DNA from 2 places in the Streptomonospora nanhaiensis genome. Region 2 is predicted to be linked to the other one. Evidence: predicted binding sites of a transcription regulator. Region 2 holds the regulator's gene; the other holds the start of a gene.

Region 1 (3,984 bases), 900 kb from region 2:
GCTTGAGGCGAACTCCACGCAGTGGGGCTGGTTCCACCCGCAGTGGGCGTACTCCAGCCCCTACGAGCCCTGGCACTGGGAGTACGACGCGCCCCACGGATAGGCCGCGGCGGACCGCGCGCCGCTCGCGCCCGGCCCGGGGGACCGGCCGGACGCGGGCGGCGGCGGTGGTCAGGACACGGGCTCGGAGACGTCGGAGACGGCCTCCGGGACGGTCTCGGGGGTGACCTCGGAGGTGCAGTGGGCGCACCGGGACGCCGCCTTGCTGATCTCGCTGCGGCAGTGCGGGCACTCGCGGTTGGCGGCCTCCTCCTTCTTGGTGAAGCGCTCCAGGACCTTGGTCATGGGCAGGACCACGAAGAAGTACACGATGGCCGCCGTGAGCAGGAAGCTCACGGCGGCGTCGATGAACCGGCCGTACAGGAAACGGCTGCCGTTGACCTCGAAGTACAGCTCGCCGAAGGTCGGAACCCCGCCGAAGACGCCGATCAGTGGGGTGATGAAGCCCTCGGTGAAGGCGGTGACGAGATCGGCGAACACCGCGCCGATCACCACCGCCACCGCGAGCTGCACGAGGTTGCCCTGCATCAGGAACTGCCGGAAACCGCTCATCTCTCCTCATAAAACGCAGTGGGTCGGATTCTCGCCGGTCCACGTGCCCGTTTGCGGGGGTGTGGAACGCCGGACAGCATCCACCACCCCGGGTGAGAGGTCAACCGCGGATGGTGATGGACAGGAGGCCGGCGGCGTGGCCGGCGAGCGCGCGGGCCTCGTCGGGGCGGACGGCCAGCAGCACGAGCCCGCCCGGCGATCCGCCGCCCAGTCCGCCGCCGGATCCGGGATCGGGCACGGCGATGACCGGGCGGTCCTCGACGACGGTCACGGCCGGCGCCGCCGCCGGACCGCCAGTGCCGCCGAAGTCCGCGGCCGTGGCGACGGCGGGGTCGGCCGGGGCGGCGAGGACGTCGACCCGGCTGCCGGGGTGCAGGAGGTCCACCACGCCGGGGTCGGGCACCCGCAGCGGCGCCGCCACCATGCCGGGGCCGTGGCCCCGCGCGGGGGGATCGGCCAGCCGCGCCCGGGTGATGACCTCGCCCCGGCCGACGGGGCCGGAGAGCGAACGCCCCTCGGCGCGGTGGGACGGCTCCAGGGCGCCGTCGGGAACGGCGCCGGCGGGCAGGGCGCGGAGGATGAGGTCGCCGGGGGCGATGGGCTCCAGGGCGGTCAGCGGCCGCGCCGCCACCCAGACCTCGGCGGTGGGCGCGGGAGTCGGGCGCAGGAGGAGCACGGCCCCGGTGAGGGCCAGTGCCGCGCAGGCGGCGCCGAGCGCCCGGCGCCACCGCGCCAGGAGGCGGAAGGCCCGCAGGCCGGCGTTCACGGCGCGGCCTCGGGACGCGGTTGGGCGGCCGCCCGCCGCCGCCGCGCGGCGGCGGCGCGGGCACGGGCTCCCGGGAACGGGTGGCGGGCGGTGCGCGCGGTGTCCATGCCCGCACGGTAGGCGGCGGGCGGCGGGGGATGCCGCCGTTGTCCACAGGGGCGCAGCGGCGGTCCGGGCGCCGGGTGCGGACGGGCGCGAGCGCGGGCGGGGGAGGGGCGCGGCCGTGCGAACGGGGTGGTGTGCCGGGTGGTGTCCATGGCCGCACGGTAGGCGGGTGGCGGGGTGGCGTGTCGCGGTTGTCCACAGGGGCCGCCACGGGAGCGCGGCTCAGGCGGTCGCGGAGGCCCGGGGAGTCGGTGGGCCGTGAGCGCCGGCGGCGGCGCCGGCGTGCGCACGGCTCCGGCCGGCGCGCACGGTTCGTCGGTTGCGAACGCCCCGCACGGTCGACGGGCTGTGCCGGGCCGGTGCGGGGACGCCAAGACGACGGGCGGGCGGGGCCCGCCCGGATGCGAGAGTACGGTGCGCCGAGCGGCGCTTCGCCCGTCCACCCCAGGGGGCGCGGGCGGGTGAAGGCTACTTCGCGGCGGTCGCGGCGGCGCTGGAGGAGGAGCCGGTCGTGGCCGTCGAGGCGGAGTCGGAGCCCGAGGACGCCGACCCGGAGTCCGAGCCCGAGGACTCGCTCTTGGCGCCGCCCGAGGAGTCGTCCTTGGCACCGTTCTTGCTCGACCCCGCCATCACCGAGCGGTTGGACGAGGAGTTGCTGTCGGTGCGGTAGAAGCCGGAGCCCTTGAACACGATGCCCACGGCGGAGTACACCTTGCGCAGCCGCCCCTGGCACTCGGGGCAGACGGTCAGCGGGTCGTCGCTGAAGCTCTGCACGGCCTCCAACTGGGAGCCGCACTCGGTGCATGCGTACTGGTACGTCGGCACTGGGGTCCTCCTTGCTGGCACTCTCACCCGTCGACTGCCAAATATTACGCGGTCGGGCAGCACAGCCGCGACATCGGGGGCGGAGCGCCTTCACGGTGGCGCTGCCGATACCGTGCAACGCCGCCCGCCGCCCCCCTGTTCCACGTCGGCCGCCCGGCCGGGCCCCCGCGCCCGCGCCGCCGCCGCGTGCCGCGACCGGCTTTAGAACCGGAGCAGCCCCCGGCCGGGTGTCACCACGCCGTCGACCGCCCGGTCGTGGGGCTCGGCCGGGACCTCCGCCACCAGTTCTGTGTCGTATATCACCGCCAGTGTCAGGGTGTGCGGGCCCACGTGCGCCAGCGCGCGGTCGTAGCAGCCCGCGCCGCGCCCCAGGCGGCGCCCCGCGCCGTCCACGGCCAGCGCCGGGCACAGCACCGCCGCCGCCCGGCGCAGCGCGTCGGTGCCGTAGCGCCGGCCCAGCGGCTCCACCAGCCCGCGCCCGGCCGGCGCCAGGCTGTCCGGGCCCTCGTAGGCCGCCCAGTCCAGTTCGCCGCCGGGCAGCAGCACCGGCAGCAGCACGTAGGTCCCGTGCTTCCACAGGGCCGCGAGCAGCTTGCGGGTGTCCGGCTCGGTGCCCACCGAGTAGTACAGCGCCACCGTGCCGCCCGTGGTCAGCAGCGGGACCTCGGCCAGCGCATCGCGCAGCGCCGGGCCCGCCGCCGCGCGCTCGGCCTCGGGCATGGCCCGCCGGGCGGCCAGGATCCGGCGCCGCATCTCCCGCTTCGTCTCAACCGTGGTCACGGCACAGCAGTCTGGCAGTTCGCCCCGCGCCCCGGCAGCCCTTCGCCGGACCGCCCCGCCCCCGCGCCCGGCCGGGCGGCGCGCGCGGCGGCGGGGCTGGGCCGCACGGGCGGCGCGACTGGCCTAAAGTGCCGACATGACAGATACGCACCGCCGCCCGCCCGGAGTGGCCAAGGCCGTCGTACCGGCGGCCGGACTGGGCACCCGGTTCCTGCCCGCGACCAAGGCCACGCCCAAGGAGATGCTGCCGATCGTCGACAAGCCGGCGATCCAGTACGTGGTGGAGGAGGCGGTCGCCGCCGGCCTCCAGGACGTCCTGATGATCACCGGCCGCAGCAAGCGCTCCATCGAGGACCACTTCGACCGCGCCTACGAACTGGAGGAGGCGCTGCGGGCCAAGAACGACACCCAGCGCCTGCATTCCGTGCGCGAGTCCAGCGAACTGGCGCAGGTCCACTACGTCCGCCAGGGCGAGCCCCGGGGCCTGGGCCACGCCGTGCTGTGCGCCGCCTCCCACGTGGGCGACGAGCCGTTCGCCGTCCTCCTCGGCGACGACCTCATCGGCCAGCGCGAGGCCCTGCTGCAGCGCATGATCGAGGTCCGCGACACCTACGGCGGCAGCGTCGTGGCGCTCATGGAGGTCGAGCCCGAGCAGGTCTCCCTCTACGGCTGCGCCGCGATCGAGGCCACCGACGAGGACGACGTCGTCGTGGTGACCGACCTCGTCGAGAAGCCCCCGGCCGACCAGGCGCCCAGCCGCTGGGCCATCATCGGCCGCTACATCTGCGACCCCGCCGTCTTCGACGTGCTGCGCGAGACCGGCCCCGGCCGCGGCGGCGAGATCCAGCTCACCGACGCCCTGCGCGAGCTGGCCCGCCGCAAGCCCGAGGACGGCG
Region 2 (3,984 bases):
TGTCGAGGTCCGCAGCACGGTGGGGCCCAGCAGCGCCCGCACGGCGCCGGCGTCGGCCAGGGCGGCGAGTTCGGCGTCGCTGAACCCGCCCTCGGGGCCCACCACGACCACGATCCCGCCGGAGGGCTCGCTCGCCGCCACGGCGGCGGGCAGGGGCAGCACGGCCAGCCGCTCCTGTGCGGACTCGTGCAGCACGATCGCCAGGTCCGCCCCCCGCGCCAGCGCGGCCACGTCGGCGGTGCGCGCGAGGCCGGTGACCTCGGGGATCCGGCTGCGCCGCGCCTGCTTGGCGGCCTCGCGCGCCGCCGAGCGCCACTTGGCCAGCGCCTTGGCCGCCCGCTCGGGCTTCCAGCGGGTCACGCACCGCTCGGCGGCCCACGGCACCACGCGGTCCACCCCGGCCTCGGTCATGACCTCCACGGCCAGCTCGCCGCGGTCGCCCTTGGGCAGCGCCTGCACCACGGTCAGCTCCGGGCGCGGCAGGGGGTCGGTGCCGCGCTCCTCGACCGCGCACACGACCGTGTCCCGGCCGACCTCGGTCACCCGGCAGCGGGCGCGCGTGCCGGCGCCGTCGACCAGGTGGACGGTCTCGCCGGGCTCCAGCCGCCGCACCGCCGCCGCGTGCCGGCCCTCGGGCCCCGACAGCACGACGGTGTCGGCGGCGAGGTCGCCCGCCTCGGCGAGGAACACCGGTGGGGTCACGTGCGCGCCCTTCTCAACGGGCGCCGGCCCGGGGGGCTCGGCGCGGGAACCAATAAACGGCCCGCCCGCGGTGCGGGCGGGCCGGTGGCCGGGGGCCGTCAGCGGGTGAAGGTGTCGCGCAGCCGCGAGAACAGGCCGCCGCGGCCGGGGCTGAACTTGCCCGGGGGCTGGTCCTCGCCGCGCAGCTCGGCGAACTTGCGCAGCAGGTTCTCCTGCTCCTCGTCGAGCTTGGCGGGGGTCTCGACGTCGACCTGGATCATGAGGTCGCCGCGCCCGTGGTGGTCGAGGTGGCGGGTGCCCCGGCCCGGCAGCGTGATGACGTGCCCGGAGTTGGTGCCGGGGCGGAGGTCGATCTCCTCGGTGCCGTCAAGGGTCTCGAAGGTGAACGACGCCCCCAGCGCGGCGGCGGTCATCGGCACGGTGATGGTGCAGTGCAGGTCGTCGCCGCGCCGCTCGAAGATCGGGTGCGGGCGCTGCACGATCTCCAGGAAGATGTCGCCGCGCGGGCCGCCGTTGGGTCCGACCTCGCCCTCGCCGGCCAGCTGGATCTGGGTGCCGTCCTCGACCCCCGCCGGGATCTGCACCTTGCGGGTGACCTTCTCGCGCACGCGGCCCTCGCCGGCGCAGTCGGGGCAGGGGTCGGTGATGACGGTGCCCTGGCCCGAGCACTGCGGACAGGGCCGGGTGGTCATGACCTGGCCGAGGAACGACCGGGTGACCTGGGAGACCTCGCCGCGGCCCTGGCACATGTCGCAAATCTTGCGGTGGGTGCCCTTGGCCGTGCCCTCGCCCTGGCAGGTGGTGCACAGCACCGCCGTGGGGAAGGTGACGTCCTTGGTCACGCCGAACGCGGTCTCGGCGAGGTCGAGTTCGATGCGGACCTTGATGCTGCGCCCGCGCCGCACGCGGTCGCGCGCGCCCCGCCCGCCGCCGGCCTGGCCGCCGAAGAACGCGCTCATCAGGTCGTCGAAGGGGAAGCCCGCCGCGCCGAAGCCGCCCGGGCCGCCCGCACCGCCGCCGCCGGGGGCGAACGGGTCGGCGCCCATGTCGAACATGCGGCGCTTGTTCTCGTCGGAGAGGACCTCGTAGGCCTGGGTCACTTCCTTGAAGCGCTCCTGGGTGGCGGGGTCCGGGTTGACGTCGGGGTGCAGTTCGCGGGCGAGCCGCCGGTACGCCTTCTTGATCTCGTCCTTGGAGGCGTCGCGCCGCACGCCAAGGATCGCGTAGTAGTCTCTCGCCACTTACCGCCCCGCAAGTATCTGTCCGAGGTACCGAGCCACAGCGCGTACCGCTCCCATCGTTCCTGGGTAATCCATCCGGGTCGGACCCACCACACCGAGCTTGGCGAGCGGCTGGTCGCCGATGCCGTAGCCCGCCGACACGATCGATGTGGACTTGAAGCCCTCGTGCGAGTTCTCAGCGCCGATGCGCACCGTCAGCATGGGGGCGTCGCCCATCTCCCCCAGCAAACGGAGCAGGACGACGTTTTCTTCCAGGGCCTCCAGCACGTCGCGCAGGCTGGCCGAGAAGTCCATCGCGGCGAGGTTGGCCGTGCCCCCGAGGACGATCTTCTCGTCGTGGCGTTCGACCAGGCTCTCCAGCAGCACCGACAGCACGGCCGCCGCCAGCGGGCGGTCGTCGGGCGGGAGCTGGGCGGGGAGGTCCTCGACGGCCACGGGGACGTCGGTGAGCCACTTGCCGACCAGCGCCCGGTTGAGCATCTGGCGCAGGGTCTCGACCGCGTCGCCGCCGACGCGGTCGAGGCCGTCGATCACCCGCTGCTCCACCCGGCCGGTGTCGGTGATCAGCACCATCATCACACGCTGGGCCGCCAGCGGCACGAGTTCGACGTGCTGCACGGCGGAACGGGTGAGGGAGGGGTACTGGACCACGGCGACCTGCCGGGTGAGCTGCGCCAGCAGCCGCACCGTGCGGGCCACGATCTCGTCGAGGTCGACGGCGCCGCCGAGGAAGGTCTCGATGGCGCGGCGCTCGGCGCTCGACAGCGGCTTGACGGTGGACAGCCGGTCGACGAAGAGGCGGTAGCCCTTGTCGGTGGGCACCCGCCCGGCGCTGGTGTGCGGCTGGGTGATGTAGCCCTCCTCCTCCAGCGCCACCATGTCGTTGCGGATGGTCGCGGGAGAGACGCCAAGGGTATGGCGGTCGGCGAGGGCCTTGGAGCCCACGGGCTCCTTGGTCGCCACGTAGTCCTCGACGATGGCACGAAGCACCGCGAGCTTGCGGTCGTCAAGCACGCGCTCACCTCCTGGCACTCCATGGTCCTAAGTGCTAATTCTATGCCGTTGCGCAAGGTCGGCGCGGAACGGGCACCGCGAGGGCGGGCGCCCGGGCGCACCGCGCGACGCGCCCGGGCGCGGGAGCCGGGCCAGCGCAGCCCCTCTTTCCCCGCACACGGGGTCCTGACCAGGCCGGGGACCGGCGCGCGGCCCCGCCGCGTGCCGCGCGGCCGCGGCGCGGACCCGGGTGGGAACGCACCGCGCCGCTACAATCCCCGCCGTGCATACCGACTCGGGCAAGAGGTACGGCCGCGACGTCCTGGCCGGTGACTGGCGCCGGCCCCGCAAGGGCGCCGTGCGCGAGGTCCCCCTGGAGCACGGCCTGGTGCTGGAGTCCGCCGACGAGGGGTTCTGCGGCGCGGTGGTGGGCTGGGACAAGCGCACCGTCACGCTGGAGGACCGCAACGGCCGGCACCGGGTGTTCGACCTGGAGCCGGCGGCGTTCCTGGTCGACGGTACCCCCGTCACGGCGGTGCGGCCCGCGGCGGCGCCCGCGGGGCCGCTGCGCAGCGCCTCGGGTTCGGTGGCGGTGCGCGGCGCGCGCTCCAAGGTGGCCCGGGAGAGCCGGATCTACGTGGAGGGCGTGCACGACGCCGAACTGGTCGAGAGGATCTGGGGCCACGACCTGCGGGTCGAGGGCGTGGTGGTGGAGTACCTGGAGGGCGTGGACCACCTGCCCGACATCGTCGCGGAGTTCGGCCCGGGGCCGGAGCGGCGGCTGGGCGTGCTGGTCGACCACCTGGTGCCGGGATCCAAGGAGAGCCGCATCGCCGAGCGGGTGCGCTCGCCGCACGTGCTGGTCACCGGGCACCCGTTCGTCGACATCTGGCAGGCCGTCAAGCCCTCGGTGCTGGGGTTCGCCGCCTGGCCGGAGGTCCCCAGGGGCGTGCCGTGGAAGGAGGGGGTGCTCCGGGCGCTGGGCAGCTCGGAGGAGCCCGGCGAGGCCTGGCGGCGCATCCTCGCCTCGGTGCGCTCCTACGCCGAC

What was found. Region 2 encodes HrcA, which represses chaperone genes, less so after heat shock. Its sites were predicted from a motif close to TTGGCACTCTCNNNNNGAGAGTGCCAA; they were not measured.
Region 1: a site for HrcA is predicted at 2,323-2,349, ahead of HNR12_RS12165 (FmdB family zinc ribbon protein). Genes of this name have one in related genera too.

What each region holds. Positions count from the first base shown of each region.
Region 1 covers NZ_JACCFO010000001.1:2,838,469-2,842,452, reverse strand. Annotated here, with positions in the region: gene HNR12_RS12180 (D-alanyl-D-alanine carboxypeptidase family protein) at 1-103, shown strand, start outside; gene HNR12_RS12175 (MscL family protein) at 172-612, opposite strand; gene HNR12_RS12170 (SAF domain-containing protein) at 713-1,378, opposite strand; gene HNR12_RS12165 (FmdB family zinc ribbon protein) at 1,952-2,308, opposite strand; gene HNR12_RS12160 (5-formyltetrahydrofolate cyclo-ligase) at 2,510-3,061, opposite strand; gene galU (UTP--glucose-1-phosphate uridylyltransferase GalU) at 3,225-3,984, shown strand, end outside.
Region 2 covers NZ_JACCFO010000001.1:1,941,479-1,945,462, forward strand. Annotated here, with positions in the region: gene HNR12_RS08355 (16S rRNA (uracil(1498)-N(3))-methyltransferase) at 1-702, opposite strand, end outside; gene dnaJ (molecular chaperone DnaJ) at 801-1,943, opposite strand; gene hrcA (heat-inducible transcriptional repressor HrcA) at 1,944-2,957, opposite strand; gene HNR12_RS08370 (DUF3097 family protein) at 3,220-3,984, shown strand, end outside.